Regions from separate parts of the Lactobacillus sp. wkB8 genome, predicted to be linked through region 1. Evidence: predicted binding sites of a transcription regulator. Region 1 holds the regulator's gene; the other holds the start of a gene.

The links. Region 1 encodes LexA, which represses DNA repair genes until DNA is damaged. Its sites were predicted from a motif close to CNAACANNTGTTNG; they were not measured.
Region 2: LACWKB8_RS00785 (replication-associated recombination protein A) is a predicted target of LexA. The motif match lies at 7,711-7,724, and genes of this name have one in related genera.

Annotation. Positions count from the first base shown of each region.
Region 1 covers NZ_CP009531.1:1,143,713-1,153,811, forward strand. Annotated here, with positions in the region: gene LACWKB8_RS05330 (ABC transporter ATP-binding protein) at 1-1,576, opposite strand, end outside; gene LACWKB8_RS05335 (ABC transporter ATP-binding protein) at 1,579-3,333, opposite strand; gene LACWKB8_RS05340 (YneF family protein) at 3,404-3,619, opposite strand; gene LACWKB8_RS05345 (DUF896 domain-containing protein) at 3,688-3,936, opposite strand; gene lexA (transcriptional repressor LexA) at 4,082-4,705, shown strand; gene LACWKB8_RS05355 (MerR family transcriptional regulator) at 4,736-5,095, opposite strand; gene LACWKB8_RS05360 (hypothetical protein) at 5,156-5,455, shown strand; gene LACWKB8_RS05365 (nucleoside phosphorylase) at 5,673-6,437, opposite strand; gene rplS (50S ribosomal protein L19) at 6,539-6,886, opposite strand; gene trmD (tRNA (guanosine(37)-N1)-methyltransferase TrmD) at 7,004-7,729, opposite strand; gene rimM (ribosome maturation factor RimM) at 7,719-8,234, opposite strand; gene rpsP (30S ribosomal protein S16) at 8,299-8,571, opposite strand; gene ffh (signal recognition particle protein) at 8,657-10,084, opposite strand; gene ylxM (YlxM family DNA-binding protein) at 10,089-10,099, opposite strand, start outside.
Region 2 covers NZ_CP009531.1:169,050-179,148, reverse strand. Annotated here, with positions in the region: gene LACWKB8_RS00825 (TerC family protein) at 1-71, shown strand, start outside; gene LACWKB8_RS00820 (DUF488 domain-containing protein) at 66-425, opposite strand; gene LACWKB8_RS00815 (DNA-3-methyladenine glycosylase) at 470-1,102, shown strand; lysine riboswitch at 1,231-1,407, shown strand; gene LACWKB8_RS00810 (ABC transporter substrate-binding protein/permease) at 1,516-3,141, shown strand; gene LACWKB8_RS00805 (amino acid ABC transporter ATP-binding protein) at 3,141-3,890, shown strand; gene LACWKB8_RS00800 (alpha/beta fold hydrolase) at 3,956-4,873, opposite strand; gene LACWKB8_RS00795 (hypothetical protein) at 5,128-5,499, opposite strand; gene LACWKB8_RS00790 (hypothetical protein) at 5,852-6,163, shown strand; gene LACWKB8_RS00785 (replication-associated recombination protein A) at 6,312-7,634, opposite strand; gene LACWKB8_RS00780 (SLAP domain-containing protein) at 7,795-9,318, shown strand; gene LACWKB8_RS00775 (SLAP domain-containing protein) at 9,515-10,099, shown strand, end outside.

The DNA of each region.
Region 1 (10,099 bases):
TATCAACATTTGCAGTAGCCTCATCCAAAACTAAAATTCTAGGATCAGTTACTAAAGTCCTGGCAAATGAAATTAATTGTCTTTGACCCTGACTGAATTCACTACCACCTTCACCAACTTTAGCATGATATTTACCTGGGAGGTTTTCGATAAAAGTATCAGCTTGAACTGTTTCGGCCGCTGCTTTGATCTGCTCATCAGTGATATTTTTGTTGTACAAGCGAATATTCGAATTAATATCACCATAAAACATAAAAGGTTCCTGTAAAACTAAGCCTAATTTTTTACGTAATTCCTCTTTAGGATATTTCTTAATGTCAACTCCGTCTATCAAGACCTCGCCTTTATAAAATTCATAAAAGCGCATCATCACGTTGATAATAGAACTTTTTCCGGAACCGGTGTGTCCCACAATTCCCAACGTTTCGCCTGGATTAACAGTGAATGAGATATCATGTAGTATTTCGTTCTTGCCATCATAAGAAAAACTTACATGTTTGAACTCAATCTTACCCTGGTTAATTGTCAAACCCGCTTCAGCATTCTGTTGGGGTTCATAATCAGTATTGTCCAAAATACGAAAAATTCTTTTACCGGCAACAATTCCGTCTTGGAAGAAAGTCATTTGATCCATCATATTTGCAATTGGATTAAAGAACTGCGAAATATATTGTGAAAAGGCATAAACCACACCTGCTGGTACAAACGTTTCTCTCAAAGGAAAACCAAAGTACATTAGGGTCAGGGCTAAAGCAAGGGAATAAAGCAAACTAGTTAACGGTGAAAGCAAGAGCGAATTAAGGTTGATCATATCAAACCTGGTTTTCATCAAAGCATGGTTTTCATCTTCAAAATTATTAGTCATGCGATCTTCCTGCTTAAACTGCTGAATTAAGGAGACTCCTTCAATAGATTCGTTTAAGTTAGTGTTGATACGACTCAGTCTTTCACGATAACTACGATAAAGTTTTGAACTTCTTTTTGAATATTGCCAGATAATCACTAAGAGCAGTGGTAAAAATGCCAACACTATAAAACCGGCCGTCACATTTGTTGAAAACATTGCCACCATGGCGGAAATGATAGAGAAGAATGACATGACAACACTTGACAAAACAGTCAGGAAATTACTCAAAGTCATGGTATCATTTGTCACTCTTGAAACAATTGAACCTGCTGGAGTTTGGTCAAAATAGCGCATCCCTAGTGTGTGCAACTTTTTGTATAATTCAGCACGCAAGCCTTCAAGTGATTTTTCAGAACCTAAAGCAAAAAAATATTCATAAGTAAATTGCAGAATGCCTTTAATTACTGAACCGAAGGCGTAAAGAAAACCTGCAAATAAAATGACCTGTGTTGTTACATCAGTTTTAACCAGGAAGTTATCAAGAAAATACTGTAAACCGTAAGGCAATAGCACATTAATAATACTTACAAGGAGAGCACCAATGCCCGCGATTATCATTTCATTTTTAAAATGCAAGACAAAACGCAGAAGTCGTCTAAATATGCTAAGTTGTTCTTTTACCGGAATTTCCTGAGACCAAACAGACTGGAAAGATTTTTCATCATCCATATTTATTCACCCACCTTGTCTTCTAATTCCTGTCTTTGCCACATATCAGCGTACCATCCGTTCAATTTCAATAAATCATCGTGTGTGCCGCGTTCAACAATTTGACCATCTTTGAGAACCAAGATTAAATCCGCATTCATTACAGAAGTCAACCTATGCGTTGCAATCAATGTCGTCTTACCTTGGCGCTCTTTTCTTAAAGATTTTAATATTGCCATTTCAGTTCTGGCATCAACCGCTGATAAAGCGTCATCCAAAACCAGAATTTGACTTTGCTTAAGAAGCGCGCGAGCAATTGACATCCGTTGCTTTTGTCCTCCAGATAATGAAACACCGTTTTCACCAACTAAAGTATTGTAGCCACCTGGCATTTGTAAAATATCATTGTGCAAATCACTTTTCTTAGCTGCAGATACAATGGCACTCTCATCGCTGTCAGCTTTAGAAAAGGCGATGTTTTTTTGGATACTAGTCGAAAAGAGGTAATTATCCTGCGGTACATAAGAAATTTGACGCAATAATACATTAAGAGGAATTTCTCTGATGTCATGACCATTTAAAGTAATTTCACCGTCATATTTGTCAAATTCACGCAGTAGTAATTGAATAATGGTAGTTTTTCCAGCACCAACTTTTCCTACCAGTCCTAAAGTCTGTCCTGTATGCAAAGTAAAATTAACGTTTTTTAATACTGGTACTGTTGGTTCATCAGGATAGGCAAAAGATTTAACGTGATATTCCAAATTGCCCGCAATATCTTTTGCTGAGAGGCTCTGGTCTGCGTATTTATCCGTAATTTCTGATTTTTCATTTAGCAATTTTTCAACTCTGTCATAACTGGCGCTCCCGCGTTCCAAGATATTAAAAAGGTAGCCAATTGCAAACATTGGCCAAACCATGTTGCCGATATATGCGATAAATGAAACCAGTTGCCCGATTGTCAATACTTTATTTAAAACTAGCAAGCCACCATAAATAATAGTTATTGTGTATGTTAGTCCAATAAGTAAAGTTCCCAGAGGGTCAAACAGTGAATCCCATTTAAATACTTTTTTATTAATATTAATGGTTTCATCAATCATCTGGTCAAAGGCTTCCGTGTCTTCCTTGCCTTGCCCAAAAGTTTTAAGTACCTTGATGCCAGAAACAGATTCTTGCGTTTTGTTATTCAGCTTGGAGAAAGCAGCTTGAGATTTATCAAAAGCATCGTGCAGACGATCACCTAATTTCCAAGCACCCCAAGCTAAGAATGGTAAAGGCAGTAAAGCCACAATGGTTAAGCGCCAGTCAACAAAAGCAATCATGGCAACCATGGTGGAAACACTCATAATAAGCGAGTCAACTAGCGTTAAAACGCCCTCTCCTGCAACTTCCTGAATTGCGGAAACATCGTTAGTGGCATGAGCCATTAAGTCGCCAGTCCGGTGACGCTGATAAAACGTGCGATCCATTGCCATAAAATGACTAAACAATTTAGACCGCATTTGCAGCTCCAACTCAGCAGCACCGCCCCAAATTTGCTTACGCCAAAAATAGCGGAAGCCATAAAGTAAAAGTGCGGCAAAAATAATTGCCAAAATAAGCAGTCCGTATTGCTCCCAACTAATATGACCACGGTCTAATTGATCCGCCATCAAACCCAAAATCCGAGGTGGCACTAAATTTACAATAGAAGTAAGTGCCAAAAATGTGACACCAATAAGGTAACGCTTTTTTTCCTTTTTAAAAAACCAACCTAATTTAAAAAATATTCCCATGTTTCACCTGAACATTAACAATAAAAAAACGGAGACATACGCTCCGCCTTTATTTCAATTTAGCAAATTTTTATTTTTGGTGCTTCATCATGTTCATCACTTGGTTAACCTTCTTGGCTGAAGGTTTTTGTCCCATTTGTGACATCATAGCAACAATCATATCTTCACTAATTGGCGGATTATCCTTAAAGTATTTTTTCATATATGCTCTTGCACCATAAAAACCACCGACTAGGCCTAATAAAAGTGCTATAACAATTAAAAAAATAGCTAAACCCAATTTCATAAAAAATCACCTCAATTTGTCCAATAGGTATATCTTACCTAAAAATTAAGTAAAATTAAAGGTCAAAGTTAATCTTTTCTTAAACCTTTCTGACGTTGTGCTTTTTTGGCTTTTTCAGATGTTATTTCCTTGCCATTTTTATCAATAATGACCAAATTCTCAACATCTTGTTTAAAACCAGCTCTGAAATTTTTAATAAATTCCTGATGTAATTTTTTTCTTTCGTTTTCCTCTGCAGCAGTCAAACCACTGCTTTTTTTCTTATGATAAAGTTCATTAATACGATTAATTAATTTTTGTTCATTATCTTCTGTCATTTTCGCACCTCTCAATTATGAAAGTCTACCTTATTTTTGGTAATAAAAAAAGTTTAAGATTTTTCAGAACATTTGTTTGTAGTATCAAAATAAATCTGCTAAAATAAATAGTATCAAGAAAACGTTTAAAATACTGGAGATTACAATGACGACGAAACAAAATACCAAGCAGTTACAAATTTTACGTTATATTTATGAAACCGTGGCAGATCGCGGCTTTCCACCAACTGTTCGTGAAATTTGCCATGCAGTTGACCTATCGTCAACTTCTACCGTTCACGGACATTTATCTCGTTTAGAGCGTAAAGGATATTTAATTAAAGATGCAACGAAGCCCCGAGCTCTTGAAATAACTGAAGAAGGCAAAAAAGCTATTGGCATCAAGCCTAATGAAATTCCTGTTATTGGTGATGTGGCAGCTGGTCAACCGATTTTGGCAGTTGAAGATATCGAAGATTATTTTCCTCTGCCGCCTGATTTAGCTAATGATGCTGGTGACCTCTTCATGTTGAGAGTTCACGGTGAAAGTATGATTAATGCTGGTATTTTAAATGGTGATAATGTCATTGTCCGCAAGCAAAGTACGGCAATTAACGGTGAGATAGTAGTAGCAATGACTGATGAAAATGAAGCTACTGTCAAGCGCTTTTATAAGGAAAAAGGTCATTATCGCCTACAACCTGAAAATGATACGATGGATCCAATTATCTTATCCAGTGTACATATCCTGGGTAAAGTTGTTGGTCTTTATCGGAGTTCAATAGTTTAAGTTAAAAATTTGCACTATTTTTCTCTTGATTCAATAGTGCTTTTTTTTCTGTAAAATTTCTCCTACTTCTCCCAGTACCTTTTTCTGCATTTTTAATTTGTTAATTTTGGCAGATATAGTAGTGATTTTTTCTGCAATCAATTTTAAGTTTTGCTTACGCTGCTTTTCAGTACTACACGATTCATCGTGTAGTTTTTTTATTTCCTTAATTTCTTGCAGTGAAAAACCCAAGTCTTGAAACTCTTTTACTGCTTCAAAAATATCACATTCGTTTTCAGTAAACCAATAGTTTCTTCCCTTACGAGCAGGAGTTAATAAGTTTAAGTAGATATAATGTCTAACTGTATCACGTGTAGTATTTTCCTTTTGGATAAATTCTTTCAAATACATAATTATCCCCTTGATGTAGGGTCGACCCCAGATGATTAAATTTTAGCAGGAGGTATTAAAATGTCATATCTAACAATCTCTTTAACTATTATCTATGGTGCTCTTATGATTAGCGCCAGCTTTCTGCTAATCACTAGTCTACCAATTTGGTTGATCATGATTAACGTTTTGTTTGCAATAGGCGTTATTTCTGGATGTATTCTAAAGATACCACTTTTAACTACTATATTTCTAGTAGCACTTTTACTTACCGCTTTAGCAAATGGTTTTTCTCTCCATCACCAAATTACTTGGATTCACTGGTTCATAAGACTCATTTTAACCGTAGCCTTAATCTGGCTAAATTTAAGGTTTCTCTAAGCTAGCAAGTATCTTTTAGTCATTTTTATGACTATCTTAAAACGGCTTAAAATACTCTTACAAAAGGAAAAAATTAACTTTCCACAAGCAATGCTATATTTGCTTTCACAAATTTTTATAAGTAAAAACGTTGATTATTAGGCATGTATTTAGATACCTTGTGAATTATGTGGCTGTTTCACCTTGGTTCCACAGTAGTATTTTTTCACAAACTTGGTCAAATTTCACTAATGATATTAGCAGCTAAACTAATTGCTGCTTCATGAGCATCCCTGCCCCAGCCTCTTTCTTCATGCTTTTTTACATCTTTAAGAGAATCTGCTGTAAATAATATTTGTGCAAAGTCGACCCCTCTAAATTGTGCACAAGCAGCGAGCGCTGCACATTCCATTTCAACACATGAGGCGCCCAGTGCTTTAGCCTGTTTTACTTTCTTGGCAGTTTCTCTAAAAAAACCATCAGTAGTCCACGTAGTTACTTCTTTAACCGTAAAACCATTTCCGTTCATTAGCTTTTTTGTTTTGTCTAAAAATGCAGATTCTAATGCGACAAATGTTCCTGGTTTTAAATAATGAAATGACGTACCTTCGTCTCTTATGGCTTTTATAGGCACGAGAAAATAATTTTCTGGTAAATCAACCAAACAACCTGCTGAGCCAGTTGCTAAAATCTGTTTAACACCGTAACCTATTAACCAATCTAACAGTTGCACAGCGGCCGCGGCCCCCATTTTAGCCTGACAAAGGGTAAACTTTGCTCCATCTAAATCAACTTCATAAATGGGAGTTTTTCCTTCAAAACATTCAAAAAATCCCACTTGTTTATGAGGGTGACAAGCTAAAAATTGATTGATTGCAGCTGTAGTTAAAAATGCAAACAGCAATTTAGGTTGAAAATGAAAGTGATTAATTTCTTTTTCGTGCTCTGGTTCTAAAACTGCATTTGGACTAGTATCAAAATTTAATAAAAATGGTTCATTCATAATTCTACCCTCCATAAAAAATATTTTGCTGAAGATTTTAACATAAACAAAAAAGAGAATCATCCCTTTATGGAATGATTCTCTTTTACTTAAGCGTTAATTTAACGACGCTTTTCTGCAATTCTAGCAGACTTGCCGTGACGATCACGTAAGTAGTAAAGTTTAGCACGACGTACACGACCGTGACGCAATACTTCAACCTTGGCAACACGTGGATCGTTTACTGGAAAAGTACGCTCAACACCAACACCAGATGCGATCTTACGTACAGTGTAGCTGGCACCAATACCAGTTCCCTTACGCTTGATAACTACGCCTTCAAACATCTGAATACGTTCATGTGAGCCTTCAACAACACGAACATGAACACGAACTGTGTCCCCTGCACGAAAGTCAGGAATATCGTCACGTAATTGTTCTTTGGTTAATTCTTGAATTAATGGATCCATTTTTATTTTCTCCTTCTGCGGCATTCATTCACGTCATTTACGTCAGCGGAATACCCCTAACTAGTAGTGCAAAATAAATTCACACTTCAGTTATACTAGCAAAATTAACAGCTAAAATCAAGTTTGATCTTCTTCCTGCTTTATTTGTGCCAGCATTTTTTCTTCTTCTTTACTCAAAGTATAGTTTTTAAGCAAATCTGGGCGATACAAATAAGTTGCCCGCAAAGCTTCCTTATGCCGCCACTGAGCAATTTTTTGGTGATTGCCAGACGTTAAAACAGCAGGGACTTTCATACCTTCAAAATCATCAGGTCTAGTATATTGGGGATATTCCAGCAAACCGTGAGCAAAGCTTTCTTCCACCGGTGAGGCATTATTGCCTAAAATTCCCGGTATCAATCTAACTGTTGCATCAATCATACTCATTGTCGGTAATTCCCCACCCGTTAGGACATAATCTCCGATTGAAACAATTTCATCAGCTAAATCATAAATGCGCTGGTCGAAACCTTCATAGTGACCACAAATAAATGTGAGATTTTCTGCTTGAGACCACTTTTGGGCCATTTTTTGATTAAAAGTTTTACCCTGCGGCGCGGTAATGATTACTTTGCCTTTATTCCTAACTGAGTCGAGTGCCTTTTTGATCGGCATAATTTGCAAGACCATGCCTGCTCCGCCACCATAAGGACTATCATCAACGTGATGGTGAACATCAGTGGTAAAATCACGAAAATTGACTAAGTTGAGCTGCCATTTACCATCCTCAAGACCACGCCCGAGCATTGAAGTCGTCAGCGGAGTAAACATATCCGGAAAAAGCGTCAATACGTTAATCTTCATTGCGTAATCCTTCCAAGAGTTCTACAAAAACTTTTTTATGTTCAACATCTATTTTTTTAACAACTTGATCTATATAGGGAACTAAATATTCATTACCGTTTTCTTCGGTAATTTCCCAGACATCGTTCGCACCAGGAGTTTCAATACCAGTTATTTGACCCAAATTACCCCCCGATTGATTATCTATCACATCACAGCCCAATATATCGCGATAATAATAAGATCCTGCAGGCAGTTCATGTTGATTTTGTTCGCTGACAACCAAAATTTTACCAATTAACTTTTCAGCACTATTAATATCGGTAATTTCATTAAATTGTATCAGCCAAAATTGCTTAAAGGGTCTGCTTTTTCTGACTGTTAAAACCGTTTCGGGATCATTTTTGATAGCTAACTTTTTATTCAAGTCAAACCGTTCTTCAGGAAAATCGGTTATTAACGCAACTTTTACTTCCCCTTTAAGTCCGTGAGTAGACAATATCCGTGCAACATCATAAAATTGCATAATTTCTCCTAGTCAAAGAAAAAAGTTTGAAGTAGTCAACTTCAAACTTTTAACAAACGATTCACTATTTATTGAATTTGGAATCATGCAGTTTCTTCATTAAGCCTGCACCTGAAAGAAGTGAACGTACAGTATCTGAAGGTTGTGCACCTTTCTTCAACCATTCAAAAATCTTGTCTTCGTCTAATTTCAATTCCTTAGGAACAGAAACTGGGTTATAGTAACCAACTTCTTCAATAAAACGACCATCACGTGGCATTCTTGAATCAGCGACAACGATTCTATAAAATGGCTTTCTCTTAGCACCCATGCGGCGCATACGAATTTTTACTGACATAAATTTATTCCTCCTAAAAGTTACGTTAAATAATATAGCACTTATTTTTTTAGGTGTAAAGTGTTTTTACTTAACAGGTAATTTTTTATGAGTGATACCTCTTGACCTTCATCCGTTTTTTCTTATTTTTCTTAAATTTCTTCCCCATGTGACGCATAGCCATTCGTCCCATAGGAGAATTCATCCCCGGTAGATTGTCCATTCCTTTAAAATTACCCTTGGTAATTTTGCTCATCATATCGCGTGCCTGTTTAAATTGCTTAATCATTCTGTTGACTTCAACTACCGGTCGTCCAGAACCCGCTGCAATTCTTCTTCTACGGCTGGGATTAAGTAATTCAGGGTTTTCACGTTCTTCTTTTGTCATAGAAGAAATAATGGCTTTAACATAAACAATCTGTTTTTTATCAAAATTGGCATTTTTAAGTTGCGGATTGTTCGCCATTCCAGGAATCATCTTCATTAATTGATCAAGAGGGCCCATTTTTTCAACTTGTTCCAGTTGATCGACAAAGTCGTTGAAATCGAAAGTATTTTCCTTCATCTTTTCAGCAACTTCTTCAGCCTTTTTGGCATCATAATCTTGTTGAGCTTTTTCGATCAAAGTCAGCATGTCACCCATGCCCAAGATTCTTGATGCCATGCGGTCAGGGTAGAACTGTTCTAAATCTGTTAGTTTTTCACCCTGCCCAGTATAAATAATCGGTTTACCAGTCACTGCCCTAATTGATAAAGCAGCACCACCACGGGTATCACCATCAAGTTTAGTTAAAATGACACCAGTAATATCTAAACGGCTATCAAATCCTTGGGCAACATCTGTTGCAGCTTGACCAGTCATGGCATCTACTACCAATAAAATGTTATCTGGCTGCGCCACCTTTTTAACTTGCTCAAGTTCCGCCATTAGCGGTTCATCGATTTCCAGACGACCGGCCGTATCGATAATGACATAATCATTTTTGTTTGTTTCAGCTTGCCGCAAACCATTTTGAACAATTTGAGCCACATCTTTTTGGTCCTTTTCGCTATAAACCGGAACTTTTAATTGGTCGCCAATTTGCTGCAACTGGTCAATAGCAGCAGGACGGTATATATCTCCTGCGATTAATAAAGGGCGGGCTTTTTCTTTTTGCATTAATAGGTTGGCTAGCTTACCGACAGTAGTTGTTTTACCAGTACCTTGAAGTCCCACCATCATAATTACGGTTGGAATGTGCTTAGACTTATTTAAAGTTACGGCACTATCACCCATCATCTTAGTCAATTCATCATTGACAATTTTAATAACCTGCTGACCGGGATTAAGACTTTCTTGGACTTCTTTTCCTAGTGCTTCCTGCTTAATTTTCTTAATAAAGTCTTTCACAACTTTAAAATTGACGTCGGCTTCAAGCAATGCAAGTCTTATTTCACGACTGGCACTGTTGATATCGTCTTCTGATATTTTTCCTTTACCGGTTAAATTTTTTAAGGCCTTTTGAATCCTCTCACTTAAATTTTCAAATGCCATATATTTATTCTCCCC
Region 2 (10,099 bases), 950 kb from region 1:
TGTTCGGTATTCTTCTCTTAACTATTGCTTTTCATTTTATACGAGCAAAAAAGAAAAGACGGAAACTATAATCTTTGTTCAACGTATTCTTTGAGCACAACTGCCTGGTTGTGCTCTTTATTCTTTGCACCATAAAGAAAAAGGACATCTTGTTTTGCAAGTTCGTCTTTCACTCGGGTAACAAAACTAACAGTCACAGAATTATGCTCTAATTCAGCAATGTACTTTTGCCTAAACTCAGGATATTTAGTATCATCGTGATTGAACCACTTACGCAATTCGGTGCTGGGACCAATTTCTTTGACCCACTCATCCAAATTAGCATCTTTTTTGCTTTTGCCTCGTGGCCACAGACGATCAACTAAAATGCGGTAGCCAGCAGGCTGCTCATGTTCATAAATGCGCACTACTTTTATTTTTGTCATCATAATATCTCCTTTTAGTTTAAGTTTACTACACGGAAAGAAAAATGAATTATTCAACTTATTTTACTAATAAACCAACTGCTGCTATTACTAAAGACTTAATCGGCAGACCATTAACATATAATGATGGTCAGAATATAATGGGCGGCTATATTGTGGAGGCTGAAGCGTATTTAGGGGTCAAAGACCGGGCAGCACATTCTTACGGCGGTCATCGCAGCCCAGCTAATGAAGGCCTTTATCGTAAAGGCGGAACCATTTATATTTACGCTCAAAGGCAGTACTTCTTTTTCGATATCGCAACACAGGAATATAATGAGCCGCAAGGAGTTTTAATCAGGGCTATCGAACCAGCCTGGGGTATAGAGCAGATGATTAAAAACCGTGGGGGCAAAAATGGCGTGCTTTTAACTAATGGACCAGCCAAAATGATGCAGGCATTTGGCATTCACGATAAAAAATGGAATTTACATTTCTTAACCGCTTCCCCTTTCAAAATTGACTTAGATGACAGTCACAAAAAGAAGGCTAAGGAGATTAAAACCAGCCCCAGAATTGGTGTTAGTCAATCTGAATTAGAATGGGCTAACAAAGAATTACGTTATTATGTTGCCGGTAACCCCTATGTTTCTAGAATGAAAAAGAGCGCTTATCAGGCGGGTAATGGCTGGCAATAAGAGCAGCTTGCAGAAGTCTTTTAAAATAGTAAAAGAAAATAAATGAGATAATTATAAAATATTTTTTAAATAAAATTATTGACAAGTCACTCTTAATAGCCTATTATTTTTCTAAGTTAAATAATTTCCAATGCAATAGAGGTCGCGGTTGTTACGAAACTAATCTGAGTGAGCGAACACTTTGAAGGTTAACGTAAGAATTACCGCCGAAACAAGGATGTTGTTCGTTTCAATCTTCTTGTTGGGCTGCAAGAGAATATTTTGCAGACTGTCCCGGTTAGTCCCCGGGGAGCGCTATATGATTTGTTCTAATAATAGATTATAACCTCGTTGTTTTGCGTAACAGCGAGTTTTTTATTTACGCTTTTATTGTGTTGGCTTTATTTGAAACATATTTTGTGGAGGTTTTCAAAATGAAGTCAAGATTTAAGTGGTTGGCTACCTTAGTTGCCTTATTCACTTGTTTAGGCATTGGGGCTGATTTTAGCCTGAATGAAGTTAATGCCAAAAAGGACGGCGGTACGCTCAAAGTAGCCATGGAAGCTAATTATCAACCGTACAATTGGACGCAGACTAATAATGCCAACGGTGCTGTGCCAATTGAGGGCTCAAAAGAATACGCCAATGGTTATGATGTCAAGATTGCTAAAATCATTGGGCAAAAATTACACAGAAAAGTCGAAGTTGTTAAGACTGAATGGGACGGTTTACTTCCTGCCTTGACTAGTGGCAAAGCCGATTTGATTATTGCCGGCATGAGTCCAACTGCTGAACGTGAAAAAGCCATTAATTTTTCCCAGCCTTACAGAAACAGTACTTTTGTGGTAATTACCAAGATTAACAGCAGATATGCCAATGCTAAAAAGCTGACTGACTTTAAGGGTGCTAAATTAACGGCGCAACAAGGTACTTTCCACTATGACCTGATCAAGCAGTTAAAAGGCGCTAAAAGACAACCAGCTATGCGCGATTTTGCGGCAATGCGGCAAAGTTTAATCTCCGGCACCATTGACGGCTATGTTGCCGAAGACACTGAATCAACTTCCTTTAAGATGGTTGATCCTGACATTAAGTCAATTCCTGTCAGCAAAATGGCTGGTTTCCACGCTACTAAGGAAGAATCTGTTACCTCAATCGGAATTGCCAAGCCCAACAAGGCGCTGCTCAAGAGTGTCAACCAAATTTTAGCTACTATTCCTCAAGCAAAAAGGGTTAGGTTAATGACTGAAGCTGTTAAGGAGCAGCCTAAAACTGATAATGATAAAAAAGGTAAAAAGGCTAAGTCAGAACCGTGGTTAGTATCAATGTGGCGCCAATATGGCGGCATGATTTTAAACGGTATCGGTATGACCTTACTTTTGGCTTCAGTTGGTACCATTGCAGGTTTCTTTATCGGTTTAGCCGTTGGTATTGTGAGAACTATTCCTACACCAACTACCAGTGGTAAAAGATGGCTGCTCAAGTTTGTCAACTGGCTGCTTTCGGTTTATATTGAAATTTTCCGGGGTACGCCAATGATGGTGCAAGCAGCTGTGATTTACTATGGTATTGCCCAATTCTGGCACCTGAATATTGATAGAACGGTCGCGGCACTAATCATTGTTTCGATCAACACTGGAGCGTATTTAGCAGAAATCATCCGCGGCGGAATTATTTCTACACCCGAAGGTCAGTTTGAAGCAGCCAGTGCGTTAGGAATGACCCACAACCAGAGAATGTGGCATATTATTCTGCCACAAGCAATCAAGAATTGTCTTCCTTCAATTACTAATGAATTTATCGTTAATATCAAGGATACCTCAGTTTTGAGTATCATCTCCGTATCAGAGTTGTTCTTCGTTGGTTCGACGATTGCGAGTCAGACATTTAAGTTCTTCCCAACTTACCTGACAATTTCTGCTATCTACCTCATCTTGACCTTTACCATTACCAGAATATTCAACTTAATTGAAAAACACCTCCAAGGAAGTAAGAATTACAACTTAATGGCAAACCAAGTTCAAGTGGGCACACCAAAAGACATGGAGGCTAAGAACTAATGACTGAAACAAACGAAACTATTTTAAGTTTAAAGCACATCAAGAAAACATTTGGTGAACACCAAGTTTTAAAAGATATCTCTTTTGACATTAATAAAGGTGAAATTGCCACCATTATCGGTCCTTCAGGTGGCGGTAAATCAACTACTTTGCGCTGTATTAACCTGCTTGAAGAACCTACTGCCGGTGAAGTTGATTTTCATGGTGAAAATGTTTTGGCACCAAACTACAACCGCAATATTTATCGTGCTAAAGTCGGCATGGTTTTCCAACAATTTGACTTGTTTGAAAATAAGAACGTTTTAGCTAATTGTATGGTAGGTCAAGAATTAGTATTGAAACGGTCAAAAGACGAGGCACGTAAAATTGCGCTTGCTAATCTGAAAAAAGTAGGTATGGAGCAATACGTTAATGCTCGTCCCAGCCAACTTTCAGGTGGACAACAACAACGGGTTGCGATTGCCCGGGCAATCTGCATGGATCCTGAAATTTTGTTATTTGATGAGCCTACTAGTGCTTTGGATCCAGAAATGGTCGGCGAAGTTTTAAGCGTCATGAAGAATCTGGCTACTACTGGTTTAACGATGATTATCGTAACCCACGAAATGGCGTTTGCGAAGGAGATTTCCGACCAAATGTTTTTCATTAGCGATGGCGTAATTACTGAACAAGGCACGCCAGATCAATTATTCAATCACCCGCAAAATGAAAAAACCGTCAAGTTTTTGAGTAATTTTCAGAATAATTAATAAGGTCTAATTGAATATAAAAAACTGGTAAATCTACGTGATGAATAACGTGATTTATCAGTTTTTTAGTTTGCTTGTGGCTCTAAAAGTCCAATAATTTCCTGATTAAATTTAGTTGGTTCCTCCCACTGCGGGAAATGTCCGGAATGGTCAAACCAAATTATATTGCACGGACTAGTAATTTTAGCAGCATATTCTGCAGTCAATTGCGAGGACACATGGTGGTCATGCCTGCCCTCACAGAAAGCGATGGGAACGGCAAAATGCAGGATATTTTCAAAATTAACGTTCATCAGTTCTTCCCAAAAATATTGAATTGATTGCTTCGAGCCTTGCAAACGATGAATTAAGTCTTTAAAAGAATAATCTTTAGCCGATATAAAAGGACCAATTAATTTGCGGTAGTTTTTAGCGCCGTAGATTGAGCCGCCATAAGCCACAATCATTTTAGTTAATTTGAGGCTGGCTTTAGTTGGTTCATGGACAAAATCAAGTTGGTCAAGTTTGGCAGTATTTTTCATTTTTGTTCGTAAAAAAGCTTTTTGTAAAGCAATATTCTTTTTCATATTAACGACTTGACCAATTCCGATATATTGCGTAACTAGGTCTGGATACTTTTGAATAAAATTGAGCCCTAAAACCGTGCCCCAAGAATGACCCATGATAATCAATTTATCTTGTTTTAACCGTTTTAATAAATAAAGCACAAACTGATGAATATCTGCCAAGATGGTATTAATGGACAAGTTTTCTTCAGGTGAAAATTTGTAATACGATAGTCCGCTGCCTCTTTGTTCCAGATTGACAAAGATAAAATGATCTTCTAGTTCGCTATTAAATTTTTTGGTCAAGGGGATGCAGGCATCACCCGGTCCACCATGCAAATATAAAATGATTGGTTTCCGGCCTTGCTTTGAACTAATTGAAAAATAAAGTTTAGTGCCGTTAATTATGACGTTTTCTATTACTGATGTGCTACTCATTTTTTGCCTATATTCATATAATCGCTTGTTATTATGCATACACTGCTACTTTATTTAAGTATATTATTAATGTCTCTGCTTTGTAAATTGCAAATTATATTTACAAGGCTGACGCAATTTTTATCAAATAAAAGTTCGTAACTTTTACTACTCTAAACTAAAAAACCGATATATATCAAATAATCTGACGAACTTTACGCTAGAAAAAAGTACCAAGCATTTTTATATGCCTGGTACTCAAATCCTGTTAAATTTTACTCATTTTTACCTTCAGCCTTGTAAAATTTAACTCGATTAAGTAAATAGTCAAATAAGAACACACAGATTAAATTTAAGACAATAATCAAGAGTATCAATAACGGGTGGTCTTCTTGCTCATCTGTCATATTCAATAAATATAAAGTTTCAAAACTAATGGGTACGCCTTGTAATGCCAAACAGTAAATTAAATCATTTTCGACTTGGTCAATAAATGTATCTTCTTTTACTTCAAACCAAGCTGTAGCAATTATTGTCATGATGAACGCACTAATTGACCATATTAAGTTATAGTTCGGCTTATTGGAGAAAAAAAGCGCCATTCCAAATGGACACAACAATAGTAAAGCAGCTCTTGCTAATTTCATTTTCATCTTATTTCCCACAGCCTTTCTTTTTCGAATTATTTTAATTATTTTATTATTTATAATTATAAATGAAATGTGGTATTAATCAAAGGTTCTATTAGTCACTGCAGTTGTTCCGTTAGAAATATCAGCTATTGTATCTGTTTCAGATTGGTCAAAAATCAGCTTAATTTATCTCTAATTAAAAATTTTACAATTTAATATTTATGTACTAACCTATAAGTAATTATTATCACTGATATAACTAAAAGCTTAAATTAAATTATAACTGTTTCTTGTATCTGTGAAAAACTTAATATTGCTTTGTGCATAATAAATTTTGACAACATCATGATTAGAGGAACTATCGATAATGACCAGAAACCAGACTACGATAAAAGAACAACTGTTACAAGATCATGGCTATAAATATTTATGGTTTATTGTATTAGGCGCATTCTTATTGGTTTTAATCTTACCGTTTTTCAAATCTGTTGATTTAAGCGTTTGCGCCTTAGGTCTTCTACTATCAGCTTTGGCGGAAGTATTGACAACATTTTTTCAACACAAACATATTACCTTTATTATAAGTTTGGTTTTAGGTTGGCTATTAGCTCTAATAATTGGCGTTATTCTGTTTTTTTACATTATGTGGGCTTCAGGCAATATGCTTTTCGTTAAATAATAAATTTAAATAAATATCGCCACAAAAAAGAAAGAGCACGAAAACAGGCAAACCACTTAAATTGTGATTTGCCCGCTTTTTAGTTGATGCTCAAATAGCAGTGTCCCGGTAATTAAAACTAATGAGGCTAGACTTTAAAAGCTGCGCCTTAATCATCGTGTTCTTTGTGCCATTCTTTAATTTGTTCCAGCCTCTTTTTAAAACGGTCTTCATGACCCTGCGAGGTTGGCAAATAATATTCGTGTCCCTCTAAACTTGGTGGCATAGTTTTCATTGTCGTTAACTTGTCTTTAGCATAATGCGCCAGCTGGTAACCTTTACCATAGCCTAAATCTTTCATTAACTTAGTTGGGGCGTTGCGAATCTGCAAAGGTACTGGTTCATCAATAGTCTTCTTAACATCTTCTTCAGCAGCTAGTCTAGCCTTATAAACTGCGTTTGATTTCGGAGCAAGTGACAGATAAATCACAGCTTCTGTCAAATGCACATCACATTCCGGCATCCCTATAAATTGGCAAGCCTGAAAGACGTTGACCGCCACATTCAGCGCATTAGTATCTGCCAAGCCAATATCTTCGCTGGCAAAGCGCACTAGTCTACGTGCAATATAAAGCGGATCTTCTCCACCTTCAAGCATGCGCGACAGCCAATAAATTGCCGCGTCTACATCGCTGTTACGCATTGATTTATGCAAAGCGGAGATAATATTGTAGTGTTCTTCCCCGTCTTTATCATACAAGACTGACTTTTGTGTGATTAATTGCCCCAGACTGTCCATAGTCACAGCGATCGTATTACCACTTTTGTTGCCATTTAAAACCGCCATCTCTAACGTATTTAAAGCAGTTCTGGCATCACCGTTGGCAAATTTGGCAATGGCTTCAATCTCCTGCTCACTGATTTTAACGGTTAATTTGCCAAAACCGTTAGGGTTGCGCAAAGCATTTTGCAATAACTTGATAATATCTTTGACTTCAAGCGGTTTTAAGACAAAAACCTTGCAGCGTGAAAGCAGTGCCGAATTAACTTCAAAGGAAGGATTTTCGGTCGTGGCGCCAATTAACGTGATACTGCCACGTTCAACATAGGGTAAAAAAGCATCTTGTTGTGCTTTATTAAAGCGATGGATTTCATCTACAAATACCAGCGTTTTTTGCCCCACTTCGTGTTCTGCTTCAGCCTGCCTCATAATTTTGCGGATTTTAGTAATGCTGCTGTCAACCGCACTAAAATTAAAAAAGCTCGCTTGACTCTGCCGGGCAATTATTTCAGCCAAAGTCGTTTTGCCGACTCCCGGTGGTCCCCAAAAAATCATTGAGGAAACCTGGTCATTATCAATGATTTCTCGCAAAATTTTTCCCGGTCCCAGCAGCTGTTCTTGTCCTACAAACTGATCTAGATTTTGGGGACGTACGCGGTTAGCCAATGGTTCATTTTGCCCACTGTTTGCAAATAATGATTCTTGCTTCATCATTACATCTTCTTTATTTACTTCTAGATACTTACTAACCTAATTATACAAGTATTTGTTCGCTAGCAAAAATAAATGAACGTCTGTTTGCTCTGATTTTAATAACTAGTTTGCGTTATAATTATATTGGTTATAAAGTCACATATAATGAGGTGAAGATATGAAATTTTTCAAGAAAATTGGTCTTGGCTTAGCCGCAACAGTGTTGACAATTAGTCCGCTGCTGCCAAGTCTAAATCATATTCAAACAGTGCAAGCTGCGCCAAAAACACAAAAACTAGCTAAAAACAGAATTACTTTAGTCAATGACGCACCCGTATATAATCAATATGGTCAAAGACTTAAAGCAAGAAAAAACGGGAATTATTCTGTAATCGAAGCAGATGTTAATGGATTCTGCTATGTTTCTTCTTTTGATGTCGACTCCTTAGATTATTACGGCACAATAATGATTAATGGGCAAAAATACTATAAAATTGGTCAAGGAGAATATATTAATGACGGTGATGTCAATAACGTTAACGGCAAAAGCTTTAAGACCGGTAAGCTGGTTTTGAATCACAGATCTGCAATCTATACTAAAACCGGTAAACTAAAAGGCAAGACTCTACCAGTTAAATCAGTCGTTAACTATCAGGGTCAGGTTAAGCAAACTCAATCCAAGCAAAAATATTACTTTGCAAAATTTAACGTTTCTGAGCAAAAGACAACCTTTTATTACTTGCCGACAGAAACAGTTAATGGTAAAGACTGTTATGCAATAGGGAAGAATCGTTATATTAGAGCAAATAACGTTGATAGTATAGATGGATATCCTCTTATGTATAATGGCGTTAGCTATGCCACTGTTCTCAAAAAGACGACAACTCAAACATTAACCAATGATTCTACTAAGCACGTTCTAAAAAAGGGGCAAAAAATTAAAGTTGATTTAGCGGTTGAGCCTTGGGCAGAAGACTTTGAAGGCTATATCTATCGCCTGCACGATTATCCTAACGAATATGTTGCTCAAAGTTACATTAAATTGAGAAACTATTTGCCAACATCAAGTTACGATGAACTGACATTCACCTATGTAAGGCCTAATACTACGACAAATACTAAATTCTATAATTTTGACGGTACTCCAACAGGTATCAGTTACAGGAACCGTAAGCAAAACCCCTTGACCGTTGATGGTCTTTATTACTTATGGGTACCTAGCGAAAACAAAGCAGAACTGTTTTATCACTTTTTAACCTACAGAATAGACAGAAACTATTTTGTTAATAACGACGGCACTGACCTTAAAAAACCAGAGTTTGATAAAAACAATAAACTAATTGAATCGACAGAAGATAAGATGCGTTATACTAACAGCTTTGTCAAAGCTAGTGATGTTACTTTTGCCAGTGGAATTAAACTTACCCCTCTCAATACTGCTAAAGATGCTGAGAACGATCAGAAAGTAGCAACAGATAAGAATAAGCAAGAATTACAAAGAAAATTTGAGGAAAATAAGAATAACAAGAATGTTAAGTGTGAGCAACAAAGTGCAGTAAGTAATTATAATAATGCTTTGATGATTGCTTCTTCTGTTTTACAATCTCCAAAAGCAACGATTGCTCAAGTAAAGCAGGCAATTTGGCTACTTGACACAACCAAAATTCAATTAAGTACTTTAAACTTCGCTGAATGGAGTTAAATTAAAAAAATGGAGTTAGTCCACCAAATAAGAGTGGTTTAACTCTATTTTTATTGCTTAATTTGAAAACTAACTAAATCACGCGAAAATATTGAAAGCCACGCAAAAGTTTAGGTAATTTATATAATAAAACAATTTTAAATATCAGTTTAGGGTACAATGATATTAACCTAAGCGTTTTTTGTGAGGTCATAAAATGAAATTTTTCAAGAAAGTTGGCATTGGCTTAACAGCCCTGGCCCTATCCACCACTCTATTTTTGCCATATACCGCTAACCCCCAAACAGTAGAAGCTGCTCAGAAAGCCAAAGGAAAAGTCACGCTGCTTGAGAGCGATTATGTTTACAACCCGTCAGGCCATAAAATAAAATTGAAGCAAAATCGGGGTACACATAGCTATAACATTCCTAACGGCTTTAGCGCTGATCCCAAGGGCTATTTGACTACAGAAATGATAGTTTATGATGATGACAGTAGAACCAATTATCCCTACTACGGCACTAAAAAAATTAACGGGCAAAAGTTTTACCACTTGGGGCATAACTATTATATTAATAGTGCTAATGTTTTAAAAGTCAATGGGCGCAATATCACACAAGGTAAATTGACTATCAAACACGATGCACTGATTTACACCAAGACTGGCAAAACAACGGGAAAGAAACTTAGAACTAATACAGTTGTTAAGTACCAGGGAAAAGCTAAGACTGCTACCAAAACACCCAAATATTTTTACTACCTTAATGATGTCGCAAGGTACTTCCAGCCCAAATACGTACCT